3 regions of the Ensifer sp. ENS06 genome follow, and region 1 is predicted to be linked to each of the others. Evidence: riboswitches for the same ligand, from Rfam matches in the RefSeq annotation. Region 1 holds a riboswitch; each other region holds the start of a gene.
What was found. A riboswitch is a leader RNA that binds a small molecule or an ion and turns the genes downstream of it on or off. The one in region 1 is predicted to bind thiamine pyrophosphate.

Region 2: another riboswitch for thiamine pyrophosphate. It lies ahead of thiC (phosphomethylpyrimidine synthase ThiC); the one in region 1 lies ahead of thiB (thiamine ABC transporter substrate binding subunit).
Region 3: another riboswitch for thiamine pyrophosphate. It lies ahead of thiO (glycine oxidase ThiO); the one in region 1 lies ahead of thiB (thiamine ABC transporter substrate binding subunit).

Annotation. Positions count from the first base shown of each region.
Region 1 is NZ_JACVBC010000008.1:197,009-206,958, reverse strand. Features, by position in the region: gene IB279_RS25040 (argininosuccinate synthase) at 1-488, shown strand, start outside; gene IB279_RS25035 (multidrug effflux MFS transporter) at 588-1,820, opposite strand; gene IB279_RS25030 (MarR family winged helix-turn-helix transcriptional regulator) at 1,817-2,320, opposite strand; gene IB279_RS25025 (ABC-F family ATP-binding cassette domain-containing protein) at 2,480-4,306, opposite strand; gene IB279_RS25020 (thiamine diphosphokinase) at 4,310-4,960, opposite strand; gene IB279_RS25015 (GNAT family N-acetyltransferase) at 5,045-5,530, opposite strand; TPP riboswitch at 5,666-5,784, shown strand; gene thiB (thiamine ABC transporter substrate binding subunit) at 5,836-6,864, shown strand; gene thiP (thiamine/thiamine pyrophosphate ABC transporter permease ThiP) at 6,872-8,497, shown strand; gene thiQ (thiamine ABC transporter ATP-binding protein) at 8,494-9,213, shown strand; gene IB279_RS24995 (M48 family metalloprotease) at 9,515-9,950, shown strand, end outside.
Region 2 is NZ_JACVBC010000003.1:573,740-583,689, forward strand. Features, by position in the region: gene IB279_RS16190 (Lrp/AsnC family transcriptional regulator) at 1-403, opposite strand, end outside; gene IB279_RS16195 (diaminopropionate ammonia-lyase) at 559-1,764, shown strand; gene IB279_RS16200 (M20 aminoacylase family protein) at 1,767-2,942, shown strand; gene IB279_RS16205 (Zn-dependent hydrolase) at 2,972-4,210, shown strand; gene IB279_RS37680 (hypothetical protein) at 4,383-4,916, opposite strand; gene thiC (phosphomethylpyrimidine synthase ThiC) at 5,372-7,195, opposite strand; TPP riboswitch at 7,286-7,414, opposite strand; gene IB279_RS16220 (sigma-54 dependent transcriptional regulator) at 7,512-8,876, opposite strand; gene IB279_RS16225 (ATP-binding protein) at 8,880-9,950, opposite strand, start outside.
Region 3 is NZ_JACVBC010000003.1:434,392-444,341, reverse strand. Features, by position in the region: gene IB279_RS15625 (adenosylmethionine--8-amino-7-oxononanoate transaminase) at 1-859, opposite strand, end outside; gene bioD (dethiobiotin synthase) at 856-1,494, opposite strand; gene IB279_RS15615 (8-amino-7-oxononanoate synthase) at 1,491-2,636, opposite strand; gene bioB (biotin synthase BioB) at 2,633-3,649, opposite strand; TPP riboswitch at 4,075-4,195, shown strand; gene thiO (glycine oxidase ThiO) at 4,357-5,328, shown strand; gene thiS (sulfur carrier protein ThiS) at 5,325-5,522, shown strand; gene IB279_RS15595 (thiazole synthase) at 5,526-6,299, shown strand; gene IB279_RS15590 (thiamine phosphate synthase) at 6,296-6,901, shown strand; gene IB279_RS15585 (amidohydrolase family protein) at 6,936-8,666, opposite strand; gene IB279_RS15580 (AAA family ATPase) at 8,793-9,950, shown strand, end outside.

The sequences.
Region 1 (9,950 bases):
CGGCAACCCTGCTTGCCAAGCTCAACGAGTACGGCCGCGACAACGGCATCGGCCGTCTCGACCTCGTCGAGAACCGCTTCGTCGGCATGAAGTCGCGCGGCGTCTACGAGACCCCCGGCGGCACCATCCTGCTCTCCGCGCACCGCGCGATCGAGAGCATCACGCTCGACCGCGGCGCCGCCCACCTCAAGGACGAACTGATGCCGCGCTACGCCGAGCTGATCTATTACGGCTTCTGGTTCTCACCGGAGCGCGAGATGCTGCAGGCCGCGATCGACAAGAGCCAGGAGCATGTCGAAGGCGAAGTGACGTTGAAGCTCTACAAGGGCAACGTCATGGTCATCGGCCGCGAGAGCGACAAGTCGCTCTACTCCGACAAGCTCGTCACCTTCGAGGACGACCAGGGCGCCTACGACCAGAAGGATGCCGCCGGCTTCATCAAGCTCAACGCGCTGCGCCTGCGCACGCTGGCCGCGCGCAACCGCTAAGACGACGCGTTTTGAAAAAAGAAGCCTCCGCGACCCGTTCGCGGAGGCTTTTTCGTATGCAGGGCGAAGCGGTATCGATGCCGATGTCGCACCAGATTTCTACTCCGCCGCTTCCGAAAGCGGATCCTTGACCGGCACGGCGAGCGGCTGCGAGCGAACGTTGCGGCGATACCAGACATAGCTCAGGATGCAGACGAGGCCGAAGCATGGAATGATCGTGCCGAGCGCCAGCACCGGAGCGCCGACCGCAGCGGCGATCGCGCCACCAAGCAGCCCCGAGCCCATCTGTACGAAACCCATCACTGCCGACGCCGTGCCAGCGATGTCCGGAAACGGCGCCATCGCCGCCGTCATCATATAGGGCATGACGAAGGCGATGCCGAAGGCATAAATCCCGATCGGCAGCATGACCGAGAGGAAGCTCGGCGGCAGCACGTGCATGGTGTAGGCAAGCGCGAGGCTGGCCGCACCGATGAAGACGAGGCCGGCCGGCACCAGCGCCTGCGGCGTGAAACGCCGCATCAGCAGCCGCACCACCACGGTTCCCGAAAAGAAAAGGCCCGACTGCATCAGCATGCCGACGCCGAACTCGGTCGGTGTCAGCCCCACCGCATTGATCAGCACGAAGGGCAGCATGGTCGCCCAGGCATAAAGTGCGCCGACCGCTCCGCCGATCACAAGTGTCGAGGAAACGAAGCGGCTGTCGCTCACCAACCGCCGATAGGCCGCAAGGATGGGCTTCAGGTGGCCCTTGGCCGGATCCGGGGTCGCGGTCTCGGCCATGAAGAACTGCACGGTGAGACAGGCCATGGCGGCAAAGCCGACCATCAGGAAGAAGATCGACTGCCAGCCGAAAAGTCCGAGCGCCAGGCCACCAAGCGTCGGTGACACGGCGGGTCCGAGGGCCAGCATCATGCCGATCATGTTCATGATGCGTGCGGCTTCAGTCCCGGTGAACTGGTCGCGCACGATCGCACGCGCCACGGTCATCCCGACGGAGGCGCCGATGCCCTGCACCAGGCGGCCGGCCAAAAGCACCGCGACGGAAGGCGCAAAGGCCGCCATCAGGCTGCCGACGAGGTAGATCGCCATGAAGATCAGCGTCGCGCGGCGGCGACCGATGACATCGGAGAGCGTGCCAGACACCAACTGGGCAAAGGCGAAGCCGGCGAAATAGAGCGACAGCGTCATCTTGATCGCCGCTTCGCTGGAGGAGAAGGCGCGCACCAGTTCAGGCATCGCCGGCGTATACAGCGCCATGGAAACGGGGCCGAGCGCCACTAGGAAGGCACCGATGATGCTTGTGCGCCGCTCGCTCATGCGACGCGTCATTGCGCGGCTCCGACCCGGACTTCGGCCTTCTCCGCTGTCTCCTTACCGGCAAGGCACGGATCGAGCTGACGCAAATTGTCACGCAGGATGCGCAGGTTGGAACAGAGAAGCGCGCGCGCTTCCGAGTCCAGCCCTTCCGTATAGGCATCCATCATTTCGCGAAGACCGGTCATCAGCTCGTTGAACAACGGACCGGCCTTTTCGGTGATGACGACATTCTTGGCGCGGCGATCCGCCGGATCGGGAACGCGGGCGACGAGCCCGTTCGCCTCCAGCCTGTCGAGATAGGCCGACAGCGTCATAGGCTCAATGCCCATGCGTGTGGCGATTTCGGCCTGTTTGATGCCCTCGGTGAGCGCCACCTGGATCAGCGTGCGCGCCTCGCCAGGCGTGATGCCCAGATCCATGGCATTGACCTTGCGGTCGAAGGCCCCGCGCAAGAGGCGCGAGACATCGGTCAGAAGCATTCCAATGGTTTCGGATTCTAGCTTGAAGGGCATCATGATCGTTCACAGGTGATATAATAAGTTTTACTTATCATACCCTGTGAAAACGTTCAACGCGGAAGGCCATCTTTCCCTTGCCAGTTTAACGGTAAAACTCGCAAGGATTCAACGTATTACCTTCGCAATCCCGCGCGGGACCGTCTTTGTTGTGTCTCAGCCCTCAAGCTCCTCGCGCAGCATTTCGAGTTCCAGCCATTCCTCTTCCATGCGAGCGAGGTCGGCACGCAGCTTTTCCAGCTCCTGCGCCAGCTTCGCAAAAGCATTTGGATCTTTTGTGAAAAGATTGGGGTCCGCCATCTTTTCTTCGCGCTTGGCAGCCTCGGCTTCCGCCTTGGCAATCTCTTTCGGCAGGTTTTCGAGCGCGAATTTCTGCTTGTAGGAAAGCTTACCCTTGGCAGCCTTCGGCGCTTCGGCGGCCGGTGCGGCTGCATCGGCCTTGGCCTTTTCCGCCTTCTCGGCCTTGCGCTTCTCCTCGATCGCGCCCTTGCGCTGCGCCATCATGTCGGAATAGCCGCCGGCATACTCGATCCAGCGTCCATCCGGCGCCTCCGGATTGGCCGGCGCAATCGTCGAGGTGACGGTGCGGTCGAGGAAGTCGCGGTCGTGGCTGACGAGGATGACAGTTCCGGCAAAACCGGCGACGATCTCCTGCAAAAGGTCGAGCGTCTCGATGTCGAGATCGTTGGTCGGCTCGTCGAGGATCAGAAGGTTGGTTGCTCGCGCGAGGATGCGCGCCAGCATCAGCCTTGCGCGCTCGCCGCCCGAAAGCTCGCGGATCGGGGTGCGCGCCTGCTCCGGCTGGAACAGGAAGTCCTTCATGTAGCCGGTGACGTGGCGCTGCTCGCCATTGACCAGCAGGTTGTCGCCGCGCCCGTCCGTCAGGTAGTGCGCCAGCGTGTCGTCGAGATTGAGGTCTTCGCGCTTCTGGTCAAGCGTCGCGATTTCGAGATTGGTGCCGAGCTTGACCGTGCCCGTATCCGGCTCGATCTGTCCGGTCAGGATCTTCAGGAGCGTCGTCTTGCCGGCGCCGTTCGGGCCGACCAGACCGATGCGGTCGCCGCGGTGCACGCGGATCGAGAACGGCGCGACGATGGTGCGCTCGCCATAGGCCTTGGTGACCTTCTCCGCCTCGATCACCAGCTTGCCCGATTCCTTGGCGTCGGCGGCCGTCGCCTGTACCGTTCCCTGCGGCCCCTTGTGGCCGCGATAGGTCGCCCGCATGGTCTGCAGCTCACCGAGGCGGCGCATGTTGCGCTTGCGTCGAGCGGTCACGCCGTAGCGCAGCCAATGTTCCTCGCGCTCGATCGCCTTGCCGAGCTTGTGCTGTTCCAGCTCCTCGGCCTCCAGCACCTCGTCACGCCAAGCCTCGAAATGGGCAAAGCCGCGGTCGAGCCGCCGCGACTGGCCACGGTCGAGCCAGACGGTCGCGGTCGAGACCTTCTCCAGGAAGCGCCGGTCGTGCGAGATCAGAACGAGCGCCGAACGGCTGCGGATCAGTTCGTCTTCCAGCCATTCGATCGTCGGCAGATCGAGATGGTTGGTCGGCTCGTCGAGCAGCAGGATATCCGGCTCCGGCGCCATGACACGGGCAAGCGCCGCGCGACGCGCCTCACCGCCCGAAAGGCGCTTCGGGTCTTCCTCGCCGGTCAACCCCAGGTGCTGCAGCAGATAGGCGACGCGATAGGGATCGTCACTCGGGCCGAGTCCTGCCTCGGCATAGGTCTGCACCGTGTCGTAGCCGTCGAAATCCGGCGCCTGGTGCAGATAGCGGATGGTCGCGGAGGGATGGCGGAAGATTTCGCCCGACTGCGCCTCGGCCAGGCCCGCGGCAATCTTCATCAGCGTCGACTTGCCCGAGCCGTTGCGGCCGACCAGACAGATGCGGTCGCCCGGTTCGACTTGAAAATTGGCGCCGGCTAGCAGCGGCGCGCCGCCGAAAGTGAGGAAGATGTCGTCGAGTTTCAGAATGGGAGGCGCCAAGGCTCAGGCTCCGGAAAGATCATAGGGGCGGGCGAGCACAATGGCGCGACCGCTCTGGAGAGTGAAGCGAAGGGGACCCTCCGCAACGTTGGAAACGGTTCGGGACGAGCCGAACGGCAAGGTGAAATCGTCGAGCGGATAGCGCGCATTGACGATCGAAAGACCGGTAAGCTCGGTCAACCCGAGCACCGAGAAGAGGCAGCCCTTGGGTAGGTCGAGGTCGAGCGAGCCGGCCAGCAGCGGATAGGCCTCTTCCTCGCCCGAGGTCATCAACACGGAAAGGCCACGCTCGGCAAGGGCGACGGCATGCAGCAGGTGCATGAAGGCGTGATCGCTGCGGGTACCGCCGAGGGCGCCGGCGAAAATCAGGCGATCGGCTCCACGCGACAGCGCCGCCTCGACCGCGATCTCCCCGTCCGTCGCGGCCTTCGCCGCCGGATAGGGCTCGCGCGGGACGGAGGCGTAGTCCGCAAGAAGGGCTTCCTCGGTCGAGTCGAAATCACCGACCCAGACATCCGGCACGATGCCGAGCAATCGGGCATGGCGCATGCCGCCGTCAGCCGCAATGAAGCGACTTGCGGCCAGCTGGTGAGCCAGCCGGTCGGTCAGCGAAAGGGCGCCGCCAAGCAGAATGGTGAAGGTCGATCGAGACATGGCAAAGCCCATAGCGCAAAGGACCGCCGAAGGAAAACGAAGAAAACCGTCGAACGAGCGGTTCTCGATATTTTGGTCAGACCATCAATGCCCCTCGGGCACCGGATCGGGGAAAAGCATGCCGGCATAAATGCCGGGGGTCGAATCCGGAATTTCGACGGCGCCGGCCACCCGCTCGTAGAACTTCGCCGGCCCGACGCCGCCGATAATCGCGTAGCCATAGCCGGCCTCGCGCATCGCCGTGAGGCTTGCAAGCAACAGTGCCTCACCGATCCCCTGCCCGCGCATGCTTTCGTCGACGCCGGTCGGACCGAAGAAGCCGAGTGCCGTTACGTCGTGGCAGGAAAAGCCGACGATCTTTTCGTCATGGACAGCGACGTGCATGCGCGTCGGGGTGGAGGAAAAGGCGGCTTCCGCCTCGCCCGCCCATCCGGCACCGAAAGTCCTTTCGATCCAGGAAACAACCAGGCGGCGCTCCGGCGCCATGGCGCGGCGAATGCTGACGCCAAGGCCAAGCTTCGACTGAGGTTCAGCCGGCAGGGCATAAAGTCGAACAAGCATATCGGGCATGACATTTCCTCCTCGCTGCCGTTGTGTAGCGCAGTTGGCGGCATACGCAAACACGCGCCATTGTGCTGGCCAGGCGTCCCCTAGCTTCGCCGTAAACATCGCTTGCCATGGGACCGAGGCAGCGGTAAATCTCTTGCCGCTCTAACGGGGTGCCTCCCGACCGCATTGCGGCCGGAGGCTGAGAGGCGTCAAAACGCCAACCCGCGGAACCTGATCCGGCTCATACCGGCGGAGGGATTAGACGCGATCGGATCGATACGCCCTTTTCCCATGCAACAACGAACTTTGGGAGAGAGGTCCTCGCCATGTGCAATTCATCGCAACTTAAATTCTTTAGCCGGCTAGCCCTTGCGACGGCCGCGAGCCTTGTTTTCTCCGGCGCCGCGACCGCCGCCGACAAGACGCTGACGGTGTACACCTATGAGAGCTTCATCACCGAATGGGGCCCGGGCGCCAAGGTCGCAGAAGCCTTCGAGAAGACCTGCGAATGCAAGGTCAACTATGTCGGCGTGGCCGACGGCGTCGAGTTGCTCACCCGCCTGAAGCTCGAAGGCGAGGCTTCCAAGGCCGACATCGTGCTTGGCCTCGACACCAACCTCGTTGCGGAAGCCAAGGCAACGGGCTTCTTCGCGCCGCACGGCGTCGAGGCAACCGGCGTCACCGTTCCCGGCAACTTCTCCGACGACACGTTCCTGCCCTATGACTACGGCCACTTCGCCGTCGTCTACGACACCGAGACGCTGAAGACGCCGCCGAAGAGCCTGAAGGAGCTGGTAGAAGGCGACCCGTCGCAGAAGATCGTCATCGAGGATCCGCGTACGTCGACGCCGGGCCTCGGCCTCCTGCTCTGGGTCAAGGCCGTCTATGGCGATGAGGCGGGTGCCGCCTGGACGAAGCTGAAGGACCGCGTTCTGACCGTCACCCCCGGCTGGTCGGAAGCCTATGGCCTCTTCACCAAGGGCGAGGCGCCGATGGTGCTGTCCTACACCACGTCGCCGGCCTACCACATGGTCGCAGAAAACACCGAGCGCTACCAGGCCGCTGCCTTCTCCGAAGGGCACTACATCCAGATCGAAGTCGCCGGCATGACCAAGAACGCCAAGGAGCCGGAACTGGCAAAGCAGTTCCTCGCCTTCATGACCGGTCCGGACTTCCAGTCGATCATCCCGACGACGAACTGGATGATGCCGGTCGCAGCGACCAAGGAGCCGCTGCCGGACGCCTTCGACAAGCTGGTCAAGCCGGAAAACACCTTCCTCCTGCCCTCGGAGGACGTCGCCAAGAACCGCAAGGCCTGGATCGACGAATGGCTTGCCGCCATGAGCAAGAACTGAGGCCGGATTGTTCGCACTGCGCGAAAATCGCATGACAGTGGTCGCCGGGGCAGCCTGCCTCGGCGTCTTCGTACTTTTCGTCGGTCTTGCGATCGTCGCCTTGCTGAGCCAGACGGGCGGCGCGAGCGACGATGCGCTGTTCGACGCCTACATCTGGCGCGTCACCCGCTTCACGCTGCTGCAGGCGACCCTCTCGACGTTGCTGTCGGTGCTCTTTGCCATCCCCGTCGCGCGGGCGCTGGCGCGACGGCCGCAGTTCCCCGGCCGCATCTGGCTGCTGCGCTTGATGGCGCTGCCACTCGGACTGCCGGTTCTGGTTGGCGCACTCGGGTTGATCGAGATCTGGGGGCGGCAGGGTTTCCTCAATTCCGGCCTGCGCTGGCTCGGCCTCGCGCAGCCCGTCAGCATTTACGGCCTCTTCGGTATCCTGCTTGCCCACGTCTTCTTCAACATGCCGCTTGCAGCGCGCCTGTTCCTGGCCGGGCTCGAGCGCATCCCCGCCGAATACTGGCGCAGCGCCGCCAATCTCGGCATGCCGTCACGCGCACTCTTTCGCTTCATCGAATGGCCCGTCCTGCGCGGCCTCCTGCCGGGTGCCGCCGGCCTCGTCTTCATGCTCTGCGCCACCAGCTTCACCCTCGTGCTGACGCTCGGCGGCGGGCCTGCGGCCAGCACAATCGAAGTGGCGATCTACCAGGCGCTGCGTTTCGATTTCGATCCGCCGCGCGCGATCGCGCTGTCAGCCCTGCAGATCGCCATGACCGGCCTGCTGCTGCTCCTGCTTCGTCATCTGGCGACCGAGCCGGAAGAGGGCATGACCGGTGGCCGCACTGTGCGCCGTTTCGATGGCGCGTCAAGGATCGCGCGCCTGAGTGATGGCACCTGGATCACGCTTGCCTTTCTGTTTCTCGGCGCGCCGCTGGTCGCGGTTCTCATCTCCGGACTCGAAGCCGATGTGCTGAAGCTCGCCCGCGATCCGGCGGTGCACCGGGCGCTGCTGACGAGTGCGGCAATCGCGCTCGCCTCGGCACTCGCCTCCGTCACCATCGCAGCCGTGATGATCCGGGCGGCGGCAACCGCCACCGCGCCGCGTCACGCGACGTCGCTCTCCCACGGCTTTGCCGGTGCCATCGGTGCCAGCACCTCGCTGATCCTCTTGGTACCGCCGGTGGTGCTCGGCGCCGGATGGTTCCTGCTTTTGCGTCCCTTCGGTGACGTCGCGCGCTTTGCACCTGCCATCGTCGTTGCGATCAACGCGCTGATGGCGCTGCCCTTCGTCCACCGCATCCTCGCGCCGGCAATGGCGACCCATGCGGCACGGTCCGAACGGCTGACGGCAAGCCTTGGCATCCGTGGTTTTGATCGTCTGCGATGGATCGACTTTCCGGCGCTGCGCAAGCCGCTATCGATGGCCCTTTCCTTCGCCATGGCGCTGTCGCTCGGCGACCTCGGCGCCGTCGCCCTCTTCGGCAGCCAAGACATGGTGACGCTGCCGTGGCTGCTCTATAGCCGTATGGGCAGCTACCGCACCGCCGACGCCGCCGGTCTCGCCCTTTTCCTCGGGCTTCTCTGCCTGATCTTCACCATCCTCGGCACGGCCAATGACAGCCGACCGGAAGGACGCAAAGCATGATCGATCCCGTTCCCGCAATAGAGTTGCGCGATGTCGAGGTCCGTTTCGAAACGGCCAAGCTCACCTTCGATTGCACCATCGCCAACGGTGGCATCGTCGCCGTCGCCGGTGCCTCGGGTTCCGGCAAATCGACGCTGCTCCACCTCATTGCCGGGTTCGAGGATCCCGATCGCGGCGAGGTGCGCATTCTCGGCGAGAACGTTGCCAATCGGGCGCCGGCGGAACGACCGGTCTCGATGATCTTCCAGGACAACAACCTCTTCGCCCATCTCGACGTCGCGACCAACATCGGCCTCGGCATCGACCCGGCGCTTCGGCTGAGCGCAACCGACCGTGAGAAGATTGAAGACGCGCTCCGCCGCGTCGGGCTCGAAGGCTTCGGGAAAAGGCTGCCGCCGACGCTTTCAGGCGGCGAGCGCCAGCGCGTCGCCCTCGCCCGCGCGCTTGTGCGAAAGCGCCCCCTGCTGCTGCTCGACGAGCCCTTCGCAGCGCTTGATCCCGGCATGCGCGCCGGCATGCGCACGCTCCTGCGGGAACTGCACGCGGAGGAAGGCAACACGATCCTAGTGATCACACACCATCCCGAAGACGTGAAGGCCCTGGCCGACGGCGTGCTTTTTCTCGACCAGGGGCGTATCATCGCAAACGACACCCTCGACCGCTTCCTGGCGCGGCGGGACAATGCGGCGATCGACCGCTTTCTCGGCAATACTTGAAGGACGGATCGGATTCTCCACGCCCTTGGCCGATTGCCACAATTTGACCGCGGCGCCATGCGACGCGCGAAATATCCGGCAAGGGCGCGAATATTCCCGCATCCGTTGCCGTGATACCACGGGGCAACTATTTCTACCGAGACAAACTAGGCAGGTGGCGCTGAAATCAGATACAGCAAGACCAGGACTGAGAGGTCGCGGCAGAGCAACGCTGCCGGGCTGAAAAAGTAGGACTTTCAACGCTGTCGTACCACTTGCCCGCAGGATGCGGGCGGAGCGATGGATGGGAACGGGCTGAGGCATGGAGAGGCATACAGTCACACACGACCGGTTCCCGCCGAAGGGCGGACGGCTGCGTGGACGCGCCGTGGTTGCATTGCTTGCGACCACCCTCCTTTCCGCATGCCAATCCGTGATCGAGCAGACCTACCAGCCGACCGTTTCGCCCTCCTCCAATCCGCAGATCGTCGAGGAAGTCCAGAAGAACGATCCGCGGGCGCAGCTGGGCGCGCGCGAACATCCGCGCATCGTCGCAAGCTACGGCGGCGAGTACAAGGACGCCAAGACCGAGCGCCTGGTCGCGCGCATCACCGGCGCGCTGACGGCGGTCTCCGAGAATCCGCAGCAGTCCTATCGCATCACCATCCTGAACTCGCCGGCGATCAACGCCTTCGCGCTGCCCGGTGGTTATCTCTATGTCACCCGCGGCCTGCTGGCGCTTGCCAACGATGCCTCCG
Region 2 (9,950 bases), on a different contig from region 1:
AGAACATGCGCCGGGTGAAGGCCTCGTAGTCGGCCATGGTCGGCACGATGACGACGAGCATGAAGTCGACGTCACCGGTGACATAGTAGCATTGCTGCACCTCGGGTGCCGCCGTGAATGCCGCCTTGGCCGCATCGAGCAGGGCGATCTGCTCGCTTTCGACCTCCACCTCCACCAGGATCGTCAGCGCCTGATTGACGCTGACCGGATCGATCAGCGCGACATTGGCGCGGATGACGCCGGTTTCTTCCATGCGCTTGATCCGCCGCTGGACGGCGGGCGCCGACAGATTGACCGCCTCGCCGATCTGGCGCTGCGGCGTCGTATTGTCCTTCTGCAGGATGGCGAGAATCGCAAGATCGAAGCGATCCAGTTCGACCTGTGGCTTTTTCGACGGTGCCATCCAGTGCCTTTCGGTTCCTGCTCTCCGGGCCCTGAAGGTGGAACCCCACGCCACGGCACCCCATTAACTTTACAAACTTGCATTCTCGACGGCCATTTAGAGCGCATTTCTCGGCAACGATGAAATAGATTTTCGTGGTCCACGGAGATTGCACCATGTTTCTCGCCAATTCCCATGCCGATTTCGGCCACTCGCTACTGCCCGCGGATGCCGACATGCTGTCGCTTGCCGCCGCCGCCCGTGTCGAGCAGCAGCTTGCGCGCCGCCCCGACCATCGGCCGACGCCGCTTCATGCCTTGCCCGCATTGGCGGACGAACTCGGTATTGCGGGCGTCTTCGTCAAGGACGAAGGCCATCGCCTGGGTCTCGGCAGTTTCAAGGCGCTTGGCGGTTCCTATGCGGTGATCCGGCTGGTGGTCGAGGAGGCGGAACGGCGTCTCGGTCGCAGCATCGATCTCGACGATCTCGACCGGCCAGAGGTTCGGGCAATTGCCGCCGCCCAGACCTTCGGCTGCGCCACCGATGGCAATCACGGCCGCTCGGTTGCCATGGGCGCCCGGCTTGTCGGCGCGAAAGCGGTGATCTTCGTGCACGGAGGCGTCAGCGAAACGCGCATCGAGGCGATCGCGGCCTATGGCGCGGAGATCGTCCGCGTTGCCGGGACCTACGACGATTCCGTCCGGGAGGCCGCGCGGGTCTGTGACGAAAATGGCTGGACCGTCGTCTCGGACACCACCTGGCCGGGCTACGAATACATTCCCGGCCTGGTGATGCAGGGCTACACGGCGCTGCTGAGCGAGGCGCTGCGGCAGATGGAAGAGCCTCCGACGCATGTGTTCGTGCAGGCGGGCGTTGGCGGCATTGCGGCGGCGACCGCGGGGCATCTGGCGCTACGTTATGGCGCGGAGCGTCCACGTTTCGTCGTCGTCGATCCGGCGCGCGCCGCCTGCCTCTACGAAAGCGCCAGAGCCGGACATCCGGTCAAGGTGGCGCATGGCGAGCCGACGATCATGGCGATGCTCGAATGCTACGAGCCGTCGCTTGTCGCCTGGCGTATCCTGTCGCGCGTCGCCGATGCCTTCATGACCGTCGACGAGCAGGATGCCGTTTCGGTGATGAACCGGCTTGCGCGGCCGACAGGCTCTGACCCGGCGATCGTGTCCGGCGAAAGCGGCGGCGTCGGCCTGGCCGGGCTGCTTTCGGTTGCCCGCGATCCAGCGCTGCGGGAAACGCTCGGACTGACCGCGCAGTCGCGCGTCTTCGTCATCAATACCGAGGGTGCGACGGACCCAGAGCGTTATGCTGCCCTGGTCGGCCTGTCGCCCGAGACCGTCGCCAACACATCGAACGAAAGAGGATGACCATGGCGGGAATGGATTTTGACCGGCTTGTGAAGGACATGACCTCCTGGCGCCGCGACCTGCACGCGCACCCGGAATTCGGTTTCGAGGAACAACGCACCTCATCCTTCGTTGCGGCAAAGCTCAGGGAATTCGGGCTCGACGAGGTGGTGGAAGGTGTCGGTGGTACCGGCGTCGTCGGTCGGCTGAAACGCGGCAGCGGCAACCGCGCCATAGCGCTTCGGGCCGACATGGATGCGCTGCGGATACCGGAACAGGGAGAGCTTCCCTATCGCTCGACGAAGCCCGGCACCATGCATGCCTGCGGCCATGACGGTCACACGGCCATGCTGCTTGGCGCCGCCAAGATGCTCGCCGAAGACGGCGGCTTCGATGGTACCGCATGCTTTATCTTCCAGCCGGCCGAGGAGTGGGGCAAGGGCGCGCTGGCGATGCTCGACCACGGACTGATGGAACGTTTTCCCTTCGACGAAATCTACGGCCTGCACAACATGCCGGGGCTGCCGGTCGGCCGTTTCGAAACCCGCGTCGGCGCCATCATGTCGGCGGAGGACAATTTCGAGATCGTGCTCAAAGGCGTCGGCGGGCACGCGGCGCGGCCGCACTGGGGTAACGAGACGCTGGTCGCCGCCTGCGCCACCGTCGTCAATCTGCAGACGATCGTGTCGCGCCGCCTCTCGCCGACGGATATCGGTGTCGTTTCGGTCACCGAGCTTTTGACCGACGGCACGCGCAACGCGCTGCCCGGTCTCGCCCGCATCCTCGGCGATGCCCGCAGCTTCCGCCCGGAGGTCAGCGCCAAGATCGAAGCGGAGATGCGGGTGATCGCCAAGGGTACGGCGGATGCCTATGGCTGCGAGGTCGAGGTCAACTACACGCGCGAGTTCGTGCCACTGATCAATGACCCGGCCCTGACCGGCCACGCCTTTGCCGCAGCAGAAACGGTGTTCGGGACCGGGAATGTCGCAACGGCCGCCGAGCCGATGACCGGCTCGGAGGATTTCGCACGCTTCCTTGAGCACGTTCCGGGCTGCTTCGTCTTCATCGGCAATGGCGAGACATCGGCGCCGCTGCACAATCCGCGTTACGACTTCAACGACGACGCCCTGATCTTCGGCGCGCGTTATCACGCCGAGATTATCCGGCAGAGACTGGCGTTGGCTGATAGCCGGCCATGAACCAAAATCCGCATGAAAGCAGGACTAACATGTCATTTCCTTCCATCGACGCCGCGCGCCTCATCGGGCGCATCCGCGAGCTTGGCGAAATCGGTCGCGATGCAGAAGGGCGACTGACCCGGCTGGCCGGCTCCGACAACGACAAGGCCGGCCGCAACCGCCTCGTCGCCTGGATCGAGGCGGCGGGCCTCGATGTGGCCGTGGACCAGATTGGTAACATCTTCGGCATCTGGCGCAGCGAGGAGAACAGCGGCGAAGCGCCGATCATGCTCGGCTCGCACATCGATACGGTCATCAATGCCGGCATCTATGACGGATGTTACGGCGTACTCGCCGCGCTCGAAGTGATCGAGACGCTGAAGGACCGTGGCGTGACGCCGGCCCGACCGATCGTCGTTGCCGCCTTTACCAATGAGGAGGGCGTGCGTTTTGCGCCCGACATGCTCGGCTCGCTCGTCTATGCCGGCGGCCTGCCGCTGGACGCAGCGTTCGCGACCATCGGCACGGATGGCTCGTCGCTGGGCGCGGAACTCGAGCGGATTGGCTATGCCGGCAACATCGAGCCGGGGTTCCTCAAGCCCCAAGCCTATGTCGAGCTCCATATCGAGCAGGGGCCGGTGCTGCAGCGCGAGGGCTTTGCGATCGGTGCCGTCGAGAACCTGCAGGGCATTTCCTGGCAGCGCGTGACGATCGATGGCATCGCCAACCATGCCGGCACCACGCCGATGGCAATGCGTTCCGACGCCGGTCTCGCGGCCGCGCGTGTCGGCCTCTTCCTGCGCGAGCATATTGCCCGGTCGAACGCGCCGAGTGTCGCGACCATTGGTACCATGCGTTTCGAGCCCGACGCGATCAACGTCATCCCATCGCGTGCCGCCTTCACCGTCGATCTGCGCGATCCGGACGAGGATCGGCTGCAGGCGCTCGAAGCGGCGCTTGCGGACTTTCTGGTGCGCATCGGCGCGGAAGAGGGGGTAACGATCTCGGTCGAGCGGCTGGCACGCTTCCAGCCGGTCGCCTTCGATCAGGGCATCGTCGCAGCGGTCGAGGCTTCGGCGAAGGCGCGAGGCCTCAAGAGCCGGCGCATGACCTCGGGCGCCGGTCATGATGCCCAGATGATCGCCCGCATCGCGCCGACGGCGATGATCTTCGTTCCGAGCCGCGACGGCATCAGCCATAATCCGCGCGAACACACGGAGCCGGATGATCTGGTCGCCGGCGCCAACGTGCTGCTCGATGTGGTCGAGCGGATGGTGAGTGGTCGCTAGAGGGCTATAGGGCTATAGGGACGTTGCGCGTTCGTTGATCGAACGGGATCGATAGCGCGCCTCCCGCTGCTCCGTCACGCCAGGGCTTGGCCCAAGCATCCAGGCGCAGACGCTTCTATGTCCGCGATAAACAGCACACGGCATCCTTCGGCGCGACGAAGCAGACATCTCTTCAGGGCTCTGTTCTGGTGTGACCCGCGCTTTTGCGGGATCCCGCATCGCTCTTCTGCCGGGTGGAAGACTCTGGCCCGCTTCCCTCGGGAGGCTCTTCCGGTGTCCGGCGGAAAAGATTGAGGAAACTGCTGCCGCCGTGCCATACGCTGCCGGTTGGTCCGTAATCCCGCCCGTCGCGCGAGGAGGATGAGTGGCGCTCGCTGTCTCCGCCGCTCAGGCCGCTTCCGTCGATGGCGCCGCCTCCGCCGCCAGCCCCGGTCCCGCCGGGCTCGCCGCCCACGCCGCTACCATCGCCGGAGCCCCAATCGCCGCCACCCTCTGTGCCGTTGCTTCCGCCGCTCCCGACGTTTTCGCTACCTTGGTCGCTGCCGCCCGCGGCACCTTCACCATTCGTGCCGCCGGCATCGGCGTCGTCCGCATGGGCAGCGGAAATCCAGGAAAGGCCCGCGGCAAAGCCCCGGTCACCGTTGAGGCGCGGCAGATCTCCGCCGAATGCTGCAAGGGCTCCTATGGACAAGGCCGTCAGTCTCAACAGGCATGTCCTCAAGTCATTCTCCTTGTGCAAACGGCGTTCTTGCGTCGTCCTGCAGGACTTTTGCGCGGGTACAGTTCGGCTGCCCGCAGCGAATGAATTTCGCCGACAGCGACTTTTGCGTGCGCCTTGCATATCGTTCAATCGATGTGGGGACAAGCTATTGGGGGGACGGGCGACACGGAGCGCAAGGTGCGGGCCTCTGGCGGCGGCCACGACATACAGATGATCGCCCTCATCGCTGAGGCGTCGCGAGAGGGACAGAGGACGTTGCATGTTTGTTGATTGAACGGTGTCGTTGGCGCGCCTCCCACCCTCCGTCATGCTCGGCTCAAGCCCAAGCATGACGGAGGAGGAGAGCCTTGGCGATCGCCGCTTCCGCTTCCGAGGCGGGAGGCGCAGCCCTGAGTGAACTGAAGGGGCCGTGACTGGCCCCTTCAACGAGTCTCTGTCGTCTACTCGGCCGCGCCAGCCGCCCCTTCCACCGGCATATAGAGGTCGCCGCCCTCGCGGTATTTCGCGGCCATTGCCTCCAGGCCTTCCTTCTGCGCTTCTGCGCGGATGTCGTGCGAGATCCGCATCGAGCAGAATTTCGGGCCGCACATGGAGCAGAAATGCGCGACCTTGTGCGCTTCCTTCGGCAGTGTCTCGTCGTGGAAGTTACGGGCCGTCTCCGGGTCGAGCGAGAGGTTGAACTGGTCCTCCCAGCGGAATTCGAAGCGCGCGCGCGACAGCGCGTCGTCGCGCACCTGGGCGGCCGGATGGCCCTTGGCGAGATCGGCGGCATGGGCGGCGATCTTGTAGGTGATGACGCCGACCTTGACGTCGTTGCGATCGGGAAGACCCAGATGCTCCTTCGGCGTGACGTAGCAGAGCATGGCGGTGCCGAACCAGCCGATCATCGCCGCGCCGATGCCCGACGTGATGTGGTCGTAGCCGGGCGCAATGTCCGTCGTCAGCGGTCCGAGTGTGTAGAACGGCGCCTCGCCGCAGACGGCGAGTTGCTTGTCCATGTTCTCCTTGATCTTGTGCATCGGCACGTGGCCGGGGCCTTCGATCATCACCTGACAATCCTTGGCCCAGGCGATCTTGGTGAGCTCGCCGAGCGTTTCGAGTTCGGCGAATTGTGCCGCGTCGTTGGCATCGGCGATCGAGCCGGGGCGCAGGCCGTCGCCGAGCGAGAAGGAGACGTCATAGGCGCGGCAGATGTCGCAGATTTCCTCGAAATGCTCGTAAAGGAAGCTCTCGCGATGGTGATGCAGACACCACTTGGCCATGATCGAGCCGCCGCGCGAAACGATGCCGGTGACGCGATCGACGGTGAGCGGGATGTAGTGCAGCCGGACGCCGGCATGGATGGTGAAATAGTCGACGCCCTGTTCAGCCTGCTCGATCAGCGTGTCGCGATAGACTTCCCAGGTGAGGTCCTCGGCAATGCCGTTGACCTTTTCCAGCGCCTGGTAAAGCGGCACGGTGCCGATCGGAACCGGTGAGTTGCGGATGATCCATTCGCGGATGTTGTGGATGTTGCGGCCGGTCGAAAGGTCCATGACGGTGTCGGCGCCCCAGCGCGTCGCCCAGACCATCTTTTCGACCTCTTCCGCCATCGACGAGGTGACGGCGGAGTTGCCGATATTGGCATTGATCTTCACCAGAAAATTACGGCCGATGATCATCGGCTCGGATTCCGGATGGTTGATGTTGGCAGGCAGGATCGCGCGGCCGCTGGCAATTTCCTGGCGCACGAATTCGGGTGTCACGTGATCGGGGATGTGGGCGCCGAAGCTCTCGCCGTCGCGGACTTTCGCACGCGCCGCGTCGCGGCCGAGATTTTCGCGGATCGCCACGAACTCCATTTCCGGCGTGATGATGCCGGCGCGGGCATAGGCAAGCTGGGTCACTGCGCGGCCGCCCGTGGCCTTCAGCGGCGCATGCTGGAACGGGAAGGTCGGTGTCAGCCTGTCGCCGCTCACAAAGCCGTTGTCCTCGGGGCGGACCACGCGTCCCTCATAGGTTTCCACATCGCCGCGGTCGACGATCCAGTTGCGGCGCAGCCGCGGCAGGCCGTCCTCGATGCGGATCTCGGCGTCGTCGGCGGTGTAGGCGCCGGAGGAATCATAGACCGTAACCGGTTGCTCGCCCGACGTCGGGTGGAGCGCAATCTCGCGCATCGGCACGCGGATATCCGGATGAAGCACGCCCGGCTTGTGGATCTTGCGGGAGGCGGGAAGCGGTCCTTGCGTGACCGTGAGGGCTGCGGGTTTGGTGGCAATATTCATGACGAGGCTCCAAGTTTGCAATTGGAGACCCAGTTCTGATGCCGGAAAGATGAAAGACGCTCCGCCAGATGCTGGACGCACGGAATCCTGGCTTCGATATCTGCACCGTCCCTACGCCAGTATGAACTGGATCAGGTTCAACGGGTCACTGCGCCACAGCCGGCAAGCCGGCCATCCAGCAGAATCTCAGCCCCTTGCGGGACCCCCCTGGTGAATGCCTAGATCATAGCCATCGATCGGCCCGGGTCGTCAAGCGTGAATTCGCCTGCCGACAAAGATGCACCTATTGCGTGTGGTGACGGATTCGGGTTTGACGCTAGCGGCCGGCCTTTTCCGGTGCGGCCCGCTCGGCGTAATCGGCACGGTTGATGCCGTGGCGCTGGAGCTTGTCGTAGAATGTCTTGCGCGGAATGCCGAGCGCCTCGATCGTCGCCTTGACGTCGCCGCGCTGAGCCCGCAACACCTCTTTCAGGATCTCCGCCTCGTAGCGTTCGAGCCGTTCCGGGAGCGCAAATCCAGGCTGTTCGGCGGGCGCAATCGGCTGTCCCAGCGGACCTTCGACACCAAGCGCCACGCGTTCTGCAAAGTGCGAGAGCTCGCGCACATTGCCCGGCCAGGCATGCGTCATCAGATGTCTCTGCACGGCCGATGTGACCACAGGCGCGTCGCGCTTGAAGCGCTCGGCCGCCCGGGTCAGGAAGTGCGAGAAGAGCAGCGGGATATCGTCTCGGCGTTCGCGCAGCGGTGGGATCGACAGCGTTACGACATTCAATCTAAAGTAGAGGTCTTCCCGGAAATCGCCGCGCTGCGCCGGGTCGCCAAGATCGATTTTGGCAGCCGCGATGACGCGGATATCGACCGGACGAACCTGGTTGGTGCCAAGCGGCGTGATTTCGCGCGCTTCCAGAACGCGCAGCATCTTCACTTGAGTCGCCGGTGGCATCGCCTCGATCTCGTCGAGGAACAGCGTGCCGCCGCTCGCATGCTCGATCCGGCCGATGCGCTTCTTCAAGGCGCCGGTGAAGGCGCCCTGTTCGTGGCCGAAGAGTTCGCTTTCGATCACCGTTTCGGGCAGCGCCCCGCAATTCAGCGCCACGAAGTTGCCGTTGCGGCGTCGGCTCCAATTGTGGAGCAGCGTCGCCACCACCTCCTTGCCGCTGCCCGTCTCGCCGGCGACGAGCACGTCGACATCGGTATCGGCAATGTGCCGGATCGTCTGGCGCAAACGTTCCATGACCGGCGTCTGGCCGATCAGCGGCAGGCTGTCGCCGGCCGTCTCGGCGGCCCGTTTCAGCGCGCGGTTTTCCATCACGAGCCGGCGTTTTTCCAGCGCGCGATGCACGCTCTGCACCAGCCGGTCGGCGGCAAAGGGTTTGGGGATGAAGTCGTAGACGCCATCCTGCAGCGCCTGCACTGCCATCGGGATGTCGCCATGGCCGGTCACCAGGATCACCGGCAGATCCGCGTCGAAAGCTTCGATGCGGCGGAAGAAGGCGAGGCCGTCGATGCCCGGCATGCGGATATCGCTGACGACGACTCCGTCGAAATTCGCATCCAGCGTCTTCAACGCTTCGGCAGCGCTGGCAAAAGGGGTAACGGCGAGGCTGGCGAGTTCCAGCGTCTGCGTCATCGCCTTGCGCAGGTGGTTGTCGTCGTCGACGAGATAGACGGTCGGCTGCATCGCTCAGGCCCTCTTCAGGCGAACCGTGAAGACGGTGCCCCTGTCGCTGGTTTCGACGGTGATATCGCCGCCATAGTCGGCGACGATCTCCTTGGAGATGGCAAGGCCGAGGCCGAGCCCTTCATCCTTCGAGGTGTTGAACGGCGTGAACAGATCCTCGTGGATGTGCAGGGGAATGCCTGGGCCGTTATCGGCAACGACGAGCAAAACCGTACCCGAGGGACCGTCCTCGCAGCGCACGCGGATCTCGGCGCCGCTGCGCGTGCCGAGCGCTTCCAGGGCATTTTGCAAAAGGTTGATCAGCACCTGCTCGAGCCGGATGCGGCTGCCGAGGACGCTGAGGCCATTTTCCGGCAGGTCGATGACGATCGCATCCATGCGGCCGGCAAAGCGGCTGCGCAGCAACATCATCGCCCCCTCGATCACGTCGCGCATGGGCGTCGGCTCGGCGACGAAGCGGCCCTTGCGAGCGAAGCTTCTGAGTTCGTCGGTGATGGTGCCGACCCGATCGGTCAGTTCGGCGATGCTGACAAGGTTCTCGACCGCGGTCTGCTGCTGGCCGCGTTCGAGGAAGGTGCGGGCGTTGTCGGCATAGGCGCGGATGGTCGCGACCGGCTGGTTGATCTCGTGGGCGACGCCGGCCGCCACCTGGCCAAGGATCGCCAGCCGGTTCGCCTGAACCAGTTCCTGCTGCACCGCCTGCAGCTTCTCGCCAGTACGCCGGTGGTCGGCGATCTCCGTTTCGAGATGATCGCGGGCAAGGCTGAGGTCATGTGTGCGCTCCGCCACGCGGGTCTCCAGCTCGTCGCGCGCGGCGCGATCGCGCGCAGACACCAGCGCCAGCGTCTGGCGGCGGCGCAGGAGGACCGCGGTAAAAGCGAGCAGCGGTGCGAGGAGGGCCAGGGCAATCAGCCGGGCCTCGCGGGTTGCCGCCGAGATCGCGCCATCGAGCGGTGCTAGCTGCTCCAGCCGCCAGCTGGTGGTCGGAACCATGGTTTCGACCCGGAGGAACCGACGTTCGCTGTCGCCCGGCAACAGTGCGCGCAACTCGCTGGAGCCATCGCTGGTCGGCTC
Region 3 (9,950 bases), on a different contig from region 1:
GGTCGACCGAAAGATGCGCCTCGAAGATCTCCGAGGTGCAAAGCGTCGCGGCCAGAGGAAGCGCGCCGCCGGTCAGCCCCTTCGAGGTGCAGAGAATATCGGGCGCGATCCCGGCCTGCTCGCAGGCAAACAGGCTGCCCGTCCGCCCCCAACCGGTCATCACCTCGTCGGCGATCAGCAGGCTGCCATGCCGTTCGGCAATGCGTTTCAGCTCGGACAGCACGGAAGCCGGATAGGTCTTCATGCCACCGGCGCCAAGCAGCAGGGGCTCGATCAACAGGGCGGCAACCTCGCCGGAAGCGCAAGCCTGTTCGAAGGCGTCGAGCGTTGCCTGCTCCCGGCCCGGCTCCGGAAAGGGCAGGCGATCGACGGCGAAGAGCAGCGGCGCGTAGGCGGCATTGAAGACGCCTCTTTCGCCGGCCGACATCGTGCCGATCGTGTCGCCGTGATAGCCATGCTCCAGCACACAGATCCGGCTCCGCGGCTGGCCGCTGTTGTGGAAGAACCCGAGCGCCATCTTCAGCGCGACCTCGACCGCAGTCGAACCGCTATCGGAATAAAACACATGGGAGAGCCCGGGCGGTGCGATCTCGATCAGCCCGCGCGCCAGGTCTTCCGCCGGTGCGTGAGTATATTCGGCGAAGATGATCTGGTCGTAGGTCTCCGTAGCCCTGCGGATCGCCTCCATGATCGTGGGGTGACGGTGGCCGTAGGTGATAACCCACCAGGACGAAATCGCATCGAGGATCGACGCGCCATCTTCGTCGACGAGATACGCTCCTTCGGTGCCGACGATGCGGCGCATCGCCGGTTCGAGGGCATGCTGGGTGAAGGGATACCAGACGGCGGAGCTCTTCATGCCGGCATCCCTCGAAAATCGGCGATGTTGAAATTCTCGGCGAAGGCGTGGCGTAGGCGGTCGGGCGTCAGCGGGTCGAGCCGCGGCAGCCGCCCGAGCCGGCGCACCCCGCCAAGGCGCGCGATGATCGCTTCGCTGTCCTCCTGCGCGTCGCCGATGAAGGCGACGCCGAGAACGGGAATGGCGCGGCGGCGCAGCGCTTCGAGCGACAAGAGGGTGTGGTTGATCGTGCCGAGCCCGGTGCGAGCGCAGACAACCACCGGGATCAGCCAGCGCGCAAAGACATCCGCAAAGACCGTGTGCTCCGTCAGCGGCACCAGAAGCCCGCCTGCGCCTTCGATCACCAGCGGTCGTTCCACCGCCTGCGGGGAAAGATGCTCCGGGTCGATGGTGACGCCGTCGATCCGTGCTGACAGGTGCGGCGATGCCGGTGTTGCGAGCCTGTAGGCTTCGGGCAGGACGCGGTCAGACGACAACCAGCCAAGCCGGGCGACGGTTTCGCTGTCGGTTTCTTCGTCGAGCCCTGACTGCACAGGCTTCCAGTAGCAACCGTCGAGCGCATCGGTGAGGGCTGCGGAAAAGATGGTCTTGCCGATGCCGGTATCGGTACCGGTGACCACAATACGGGTTTTCATGGCCGCTCCTTCGCGATCGCGATCTTCAACTGCTGCAGCATCTGCACGATTGCGGCCCGGTCGACGTTGAGGGTGATGGCGATCCGAAGACGCGCGGTGCCTTCCGGCACCGTCGGCGGGCGGATTGCCCTGACATCGTAACCCTCGGCGCGCATACGGGCGGCGATGCGGACCGCTCGGCCGTTATCACCGATCGGGATGGGCAGGATCTGCGAGCCGCTGCCTTCGATGCCGAGCACCTCGGCGAGCGCCCGGTTGGCGAAAGACCTGAGGCCGTCGAATGCGGCGCGGCGTTCCGGCTCGTCGACGAGGGCGGCGAGTGCTTCACGCACCGCGGCCGCGATGAGTGGCGAGGGCGCAGTCGAATAGATGAAATTGCGGGCGCGGTTGACGATATAATCGCAAAGCACGGCGCTTGCTCCGACCAGTGCGCCGGAAACACCGAGCGCCTTGCCGCAAGTATGCAGCATGACGACGTTCTCCCGGTCCTCCAGCTCAGCGGCGAGACCGCGACCTTCCGGCCCGAAGACGCCGGTCGCGTGCGCCTCGTCGATGACGAGAAAGCCGTCATGCTGCGCGGCAAGCGCTAAGAGGTCAGCGAGCGGCGCCCGATCGCCATCCATCGAATAGAGGCTTTCGACGGCAATCCACGGGCGCCCTGTGCCGCCGGCGCAGCGCCATTGGCCGATCGCATCGGCAAAGGCGTCGATATCGTTGTGCGCTGCCGCAACCGAATCGGCCTTGCTCGCAGCGATGCCTTCATGGGCGCTCGCATGGATCAGGGCATCGTGGACGATGAGGTCGTCGCGCTGCGGCAGCGTCGAAAACAGGGCAGCATTGGCGGCATAGCCGCTGCCGAAGAAGAGCATTCGTTCCGCGCCGAAGAAGGTGGCCGCTTCCGCCTCAAGCGCCTCGTGTTCTTCGTGATTGCCGCGCAACAGCCGTGAGCCGCCGGAACCGACCGGCACGCCGCGCGCGATGGCACTCGTTATCGCCGCCTTCAGCCGCGTCGAAGCGGCGAGCGCCAGGTAGTCGTTCGAGGTAAAATCCAGGCCGCCAGCGGTGGCAAGTGCGCGCCGGCGGCCCTTGCGATCAAGGCCCTCCAGCGTCTTCTCATAGCGCGCAAACAGACCCAGGGTCATTCGGCCGCATCCTGCCTTGCCACCGGAGCCATCGGCTTCAACCCCAGGCGTCGGAAGAGCGCCGCATCATGGTCCTCGCCGGGATTGTCGGCGGTCAGCAGGGTTCCGCCGACAAAGATCGAATTGGCGCCGGCGAAGAAACAGAGCGCCTGCGTCTCGTCGCTCATGTCGGTCCGGCCGGCCGAGAGCCGGACATGCGATAGCGGCATCAGGATGCGGGCAAGCGCGATGGTGCGGACGAAATCGATCGGATCGACGGGCACTGCATCGGCCAGCTTCGAGCCCGGGATCGGGATCAGCATGTTGATCGGCACGCTTTCGGGCGGCACCGGCAGATTGGCGAGCGTCACCAGCATGGAGATCCGGTCGTCGGCGGTTTCGCCCATGCCGAGAATGCCACCGGCGCAGACCTTGATGCCGGCGTCGCGGACATTCGCGAGCGTCTCCAGCCGGTCGGCAAAGCTGCGGGTGGTGATGATCTCGCCGTAGAAGCGTTCGGAGGTATCGACATTGTGGTTGTAGTAGTCGAGCCCGGCCTCGGCGAGCCGCACGGACTGGGCCGGCGTCAGCATCCCGAGCGTCATGCAGGTTTCCATGCCAAGCGCCCGCACACCGCCGATCATGGCGACGATCGCGTCCATGTCGCGGTCCTTCGGGCTGCGCCAGGCGGCCCCCATGCAATAGCGCGTCGCACCGCCGTCGCGCGCCTGTCGCGCCTCGGCAAGCACACGCTCGACCTCCATCAGCTTCGATGCCTTGAGCCCGGTCGGATAGTGGGCGGACTGGCTGCAATAGCCGCAATCCTCGGCGCAGCCTCCGGTCTTGATCGAGAGCAGCCGGCTCATCTGGATGGCGTTGGGATCGAACTGCGCACGATGGACCGTGTGTGCGCGGTAGAGCAAATCGTTGAACGGCAAATTATAGATTTTTTCAGCTTCCGCTTGGGTCCAGCGGGATTCGCCCGCGTCGCCCGGGGTAAAATTAGCGCCAGTTGATAGGGTTCCGTCCAGCATTTCGGCTCGTCCTCCAGGTCATCGCAAACGCGAAATAGATAGAATCTAATATTATCTATAATTTTATCGACCAACAAAGTTCGCAAGCACCCAGATGGAGAGTTTCTGTTCGTACATACCCTTATGGTTGTATTTTTGACCGTGAACGAATCTGGAAACCGCCGACACGGGACAACAATCACCAATCAATCGGTCGCATCTCCCATTTCCGAAATCGGGCGTACCGCACCCGAGAAACAAGGACGAGCCCGGGCTTCTCCGGTATTTTTCGACCCGCTCTGCCCGCCTGACACTCCTCCCCTCAGCACGCCGCCAACGCTTCCGCTTTCTCGTCGCAAAATTATAGATAATTTTCTCGGCAGATGAGATCACATCGCACACGAATGCTGGCTCTTGACAAAAACCGCCCCGAACGGTCAGCTTGGAGCATTCACCAGGGGTGTCCCGCCAAGGGGCTGAGATTCTGCTATGCGGTTTGCGCGGCGCAGTGACCCGTTGAACCTGATCCAGTTCATACTGGCGTAGGGACGGTGCAGACATCGCTGCCGCAAACGTCGCGTTCACGCGACCATTCAACGGCAAGGCGTCCTTCCCCTTCCTTCGCTCGCGAACTGGGTCTCCACAATCGGAGCCTCGGCATGCACACCGCCAACACCATCCCGCTTCCCTCACGACGGCCCGCCCACGCCTCTCGGGAACACTGAGCCATGCGGATCCTCGTCAAAGGTGCCGGCGTCGCAGGGCTCTGTCTGGCGCATGAACTTAGCGCCCGCGGTGTCGCGGTGACGGTTGTCGAGCAAAAACCAGGCTTTGCCGGCGCGGCCTCCTGGTTTGCCGGCGGCATGCTGGCACCCTGGTGCGAACGCGAGAGCGCCGAAGAGGTGGTGCTGACGAAGGGCATCGGCGCCATCGACTGGTGGGACGACGCCCTGCCGGGCGAGGTTTCCCGAAACGGCACGCTTGTCGTCGCCCCGCCACGGGATGCGGGCGAACTCAAGCGCTTTGCCTCACGCACCTCCGGCTTCGAATGGCTCGACGCCGCCGCGATCGAACGGCTGGAACCGGCGCTTGCCGGACGTTTCCGCGAGGCGCTGTTTTTTCCCGGTGAGGCGCATCTCGACCCGCGCCGGGCGCTGAGCCGGTTGCGGCAGAAGCTTGTCGATCACGGCGTCACCTTCCTCGATGAGACGAGCGACGATGGCCACCACGATCTCGTCGCCGACTGCGCCGGCGCGGCACGCATCGGCGAAACGCGGGGCCTGCGGGGCGTGCGCGGTGAAATGCTCTACCTGCAGACAAGCGACGTGGAACTGTCGCGGCCGGTCAGGCTCATTCATCCCCGCATCCCGCTCTACATCGTGCCGCGCGGCGGCGGCCTCTTCATGTGCGGGGCTACGATGATCGAGACGGATGACGGCGGACCGATCACCGCCCGCTCCCTCATGGAACTGCTGAACGCCGCCTATGCGCTGCATCCGGCCTTCGGCGAAGCGCGCCTCGTCGAAACCGGCGCCGGCGTCCGCCCCGCCTTCGCCAACAACCTGCCGCGCGCCCTGCGCACCGGGCAGACCATCACGATCAACGGACTTTACCGCCATGGCTTCCTGCTTTCGCCGGCCCTGGCGGCGGAAGCAGCCGACCTCGCGCTTGCGCAGGACCTGAAGGGAGATGCCGCATGAGACTGACCGTCAATGGCGAGGATCACGACCTCGCCGTCACCACCCTCACCGAGCTTCTGGCCGCCCTTGATTTCGAAGGCGACTGGCTCGCCACCGCCGTCAACGGCGAACTGGTGCACCGGGCCGACCGTTCGGGTCATGCGCTCAGCGACCGGGACCGGATCGAAATTCTCTCGCCGATGAAAGGAGGCTGAGACATGCTGACGCTTTATGGACAGGACCTGCGCTCACGGTTGCTGCTCGGCACCGCCCGCTACCCCTCCCCCGCCGTTCTGGAAGATGCGGTGCGATCGTCAGGCACTGAGATCGTCACGGTCTCGCTCCGGCGCGAAACCGCCGGAGGCCGCCAGGGCGGCGCCTTCTTCGAACTGATCCGGGCGCTCGGCGTGCACGTGCTGCCGAACACCGCCGGCTGCCACTCGGTGTCAGAGGCGGTGCTGACGGCCAAGATGGCGCGCGAGGTCTTCGGCACCAACTGGCTGAAACTCGAAGTGATCGGCCACCACGATACGCTGCAGCCCGATGTCTTCGGCCTGGTCGAGGCGGCGCGCATCCTCTCGGCCGAAGGGTTCGAAGTCTTTCCCTACACCACGGATGATCTCGTGGTTGCCGAACGGCTCGTGGAAGCCGGCTGCAAGGTGCTGATGCCCTGGTGCGCGCCGATCGGCAGCGCCATGGGGCCGCAGAACATCCAGGCGCTCAGGGCAGTGCGGGCCAACTTTCCCGATGTGCCGCTGATCGTCGATGCCGGCATCGGCCGGCCCTCGCACGCAACGACGGTGATGGAGTTCGGCTACGACGCCGTCCTGCTCAACACCGCCGTCGCCGGCGCCGCCAAGCCCGCACTGATGGCCGCTGCCTTCGCGGGCGCGATCGATGCCGGCCGGCAGGCCTTCGAGGCGGGCATGCTCGAACCGCGCGATTTTGCCGTCCCTTCCACCCCCGTCATCGGAAAGGCGGTGTTTGCGTGAAACTTGACCCCTTCTATCTCATCGTCGACAGCGCGGATTGGATCGAGCGGCTGGTGCCGCTCGGCGTCAAGCTGGTGCAGCTACGCGTCAAGGATCGTACGGAAGCGGAGATCCGCCGCGAGATCCGCGCGGCCAAGGCCGTTTGCGACGAGCAGGGCTGCCAGCTCATCGTCAACGACTACTGGCAACTGGCGATCGCGGAAGGCTGCGACTTCGTCCATCTCGGCCAGGAGGACCTGGCGGAGGCCGACCTTGCTGCAATCCGCGCCGCCGGCCTGAAGCTCGGACTCAGCACCCATGACGAGACGGAACTGGAGACAGCACTTGCTGCCAAGCCCGACTATGTCGCGCTCGGACCGGTTTATCCGACCATTCTCAAGGCTATGAAGTGGGCGCCGCAGGGACTGCCGCGCCTTGCCGCCTGGCGGAACCGTGTCGGGTTGCTGCCGCTGGTCGCCATCGGCGGCCTCAACGTCGAGCGGATCGCCGGCGTCTTCGAGCACGGCGCCGACATCGCCGCCGTCGTTACCGACATCACCCGCAATGCCGACCCGGAAGGCCGGACGCGCGACTGGATCGCCAGAACCGCACCGTGGCGATAGGCACGTGCCGGGCCGCGGGTAGCAGTCTCCGCGGTCAGGCGATCTCCAGCTGCGAGAGCCAGGAGGCGTCCAGGCCACGCTTGCGACAATAGGTGGCGAGCCGCTGGCGGGTCGGCCCCGGCCGGTCGAGGCCGAGGTAACGGGAGGCGTTCTTCCAGAAGATGTTCTGCTGGTCCTCCTCGCTGACATTGGCCTCCTTCAGTTGCTGGGCAATCCGCGGGACGTAGGCGTTGTAGTCCTTCTCCAGCGCCATCATCGACCAGTCGGTGCCGAACATCAGATGGCGCGCATCGGGATCGTAGTCCCGCAGCCACTTGTCGAGCAGCGCGCGGATTTTTTCGTGCAGCCCGGGCGTGTTGTCGGTGACGAGCTCGCTCAGGTAGCTCAGGTCGGCAAACAGGTTCGGCCGGCGCCCGTGGCCGATCGTCTTGCCAATGATGTCCTCCCAGGTCGGCGGACCGGAGAATTTGTCCTGGGCGCAGGACACCATGACCCCCGTCGGTGCGCCTGGGCGAATGACTTCATCGAAAGCGCCGAAATGCGCCAGATTGATCCGCAAGTCATTGTAACGGTTGGTGTCGAGCAGCTTCTTCCAGTAGGCGGGGCTCGCCATATTGCCATAGCCGCAGCCGGCGCCGATGCTGTTTTCCGCATGCGCCATGATCGGCACGCTGTTGTCGCGGCACCAGTCGTAGAGCCGCTTCAGCGCCGCATCGATCGCCGGATCCGCATTGCCCCATGCCTTGAAGCCCATCGGCGGGTAGATCTTCACGCCGATGAAGCCCTTTTCCATGATCGCGTAGCGGACGTTTTCCAGCGACGAGCCACGCTTCTGCGCCTCCCGGTGCGGATCGAAGCCGACGAAGCTGTGCATGTGGATGCCGTGCCGCTTGATCACCAGCTGCTGGATCTCGTCCATCACGTCGATCTGGTCGTGCTGCGGCGATGCCCTGCCGCCGATCGACTTCTCGAAATCGAGGATGCTCGGCGTGATCATGGAAAACCGGCATTTCGACGCGAAGATCCGGGCATAGGTTTCCGCCAGGTTTTCGCGGTAGTCCTGCATGAGGCGCACGAAGGAAAGGTAGTTGCCGATCTGTTCGTGGGCCTTGGCGGCCGACGCCAGGGCATCGACATCCGTCTCCTCCACGCTGCCGGAGCGCCGCTGCAAGCCCTGCGGCAGGCCGGGGGTGCCGCCGATCTGTTCCAGCAGGCCTTGATAATCCGGCGTTTCGGCGCCGCTTCGTGCGGTCAACGATGCGCGCTGCTCGCCGGCTAGCGCGACCAGTTGCTTGACGGCGATGCGCAACTGCTCGTCCTTCTGCCGCTCGAACTCGGCGTCGGAGGGGCGCGGCACCCGCTTCTTGAGAATAGCGTCCTCAGCCTTGGCCTTGGGCGCGACGTCGCCAAGGGCCGTCACGAGGAAAACCACCAGGGCGTTTTCCAGACGCTTCGACTGCAGCGGATCGGCGGAGAGTTTTGCTTCCGGCAGTTTCTCCCGCAGCGCCACATAGCGCACCAGCCCTTCCACGGGCACATCGGCCGCGTTGAAGAAATGGCAGTGAACGTCGACGATCGGGTAAGGAAGCTCGCAGGCCGCGGCCGGTGGCCAGTCGTGTCGACACCCGGAAAGCACATTCGCCATCACGCCTGCCGAGAACAGCCGCAAGACATTGCGGCGTGTCACGGCGGCGACCGGACCAGCCCAGTCGACCCCCATCATCCCCTCCTGTTGCGAGACCCCCTCGAACAATCGGGCAAACATTACTCCGTTCGCAAGCGGCGTGGAACAGATATTTACTTGCCGTTACTGGAAACCCATAGGTCAACACGGGCGGCCTTTAAGTGCGAAAGGAGGCATGTTACTCTAAAATCTTGGGGAGAATTTTGCGTGGTAGGTGGCGCCGGCAAGAATGAATTCCAACGTTACCTGTCGGGAGCCCTGGTTCGATGGTCTGCCCCGGCGGCGACGGATTCGGCTGGCCCGACGCGCGAGGACTTTCCCGGCGCCTTGCTGTTCGCCGACATCTCCGGTTTTACCCGCCTGACCGCCAAATGGTCCGAAAGCGACCGCGCCGCCGGCGCCGAACGGGTGAGCCGGCTGCTCAACGGCTACATGGGGCCGCTCGTCCGGCATATCGAGGAACATGGTGGCACCGTGTTGAGCTTTGCCGGCGACAGCCTGCTTGCCGGCTGGCAGGCTGCCTCCGACAGCGAGCTGGAGCAGGCCGCCTGGCGCAGCTGCTATTGTGCCGGCCGCATCCGTGAAGAGATCGGCGGCCCGGGCGGGCCGGAGGACGCGCTGCAGCTGCGCATCGCCGTCGGCGTCGGCACCATCACCCTGCTGCACCTCGTTCCCCGCATCGACCAGCGCTGGCTGATCGTCGGCGGCGACTGCCTGGCGCAGGCGGACCATTGCGGCCTTTTGAGCGATGCCGGCGAAATTCTCGTCTCCGACGCCGTGTGGCAGCTGATCGGCAAGCGGGCAACCGGCCGGCCCGGCCGGGAGGGCACCGCCCGCCTCGAACGCATCGATCCCTATTCGACCGCAACCGGGCAGCCCCACCCCCTTTCGGGCTTCGCCAGCAAGCGGCTTGAAGCCTACCTGCCGCTTTCGCTGCGCGGTCGGCTTCTATCGCCGCTTTCGGAGTGGCTGGCGGACCTGAGAACCATTACGGCCCTGTTCGTGCATATCGTTGGCCCGGACCTCGAGAAAGATCTCGATCGGCTGAACCAGCTCGTTGCACGGTCGATCGCCGTTGTCGGCCGCACCGGCGGGGAAATCCTCCATACGGCCCTTCACGCAAACAGTCTCGAGATCTTCGCGGTCTTCGGTCTGCCCGGCCCCAAACATGCCGACAATGCGCGCCGCGCGATCGTTGCGGCGCTGCGTCTTTCAGGCGAGCTCGACGATCCCGATATCGGCCTTTCGGCCGGCATCTCCACCGGCGAAAGCTTCTGTGGCGCGCTCGGCGCCAGCCACCGCGCGGACTACACGGTGGTCGGCGCCGCCGTGAACATGGCCGCGCGCCTGGCAAGCGTTGCCGCC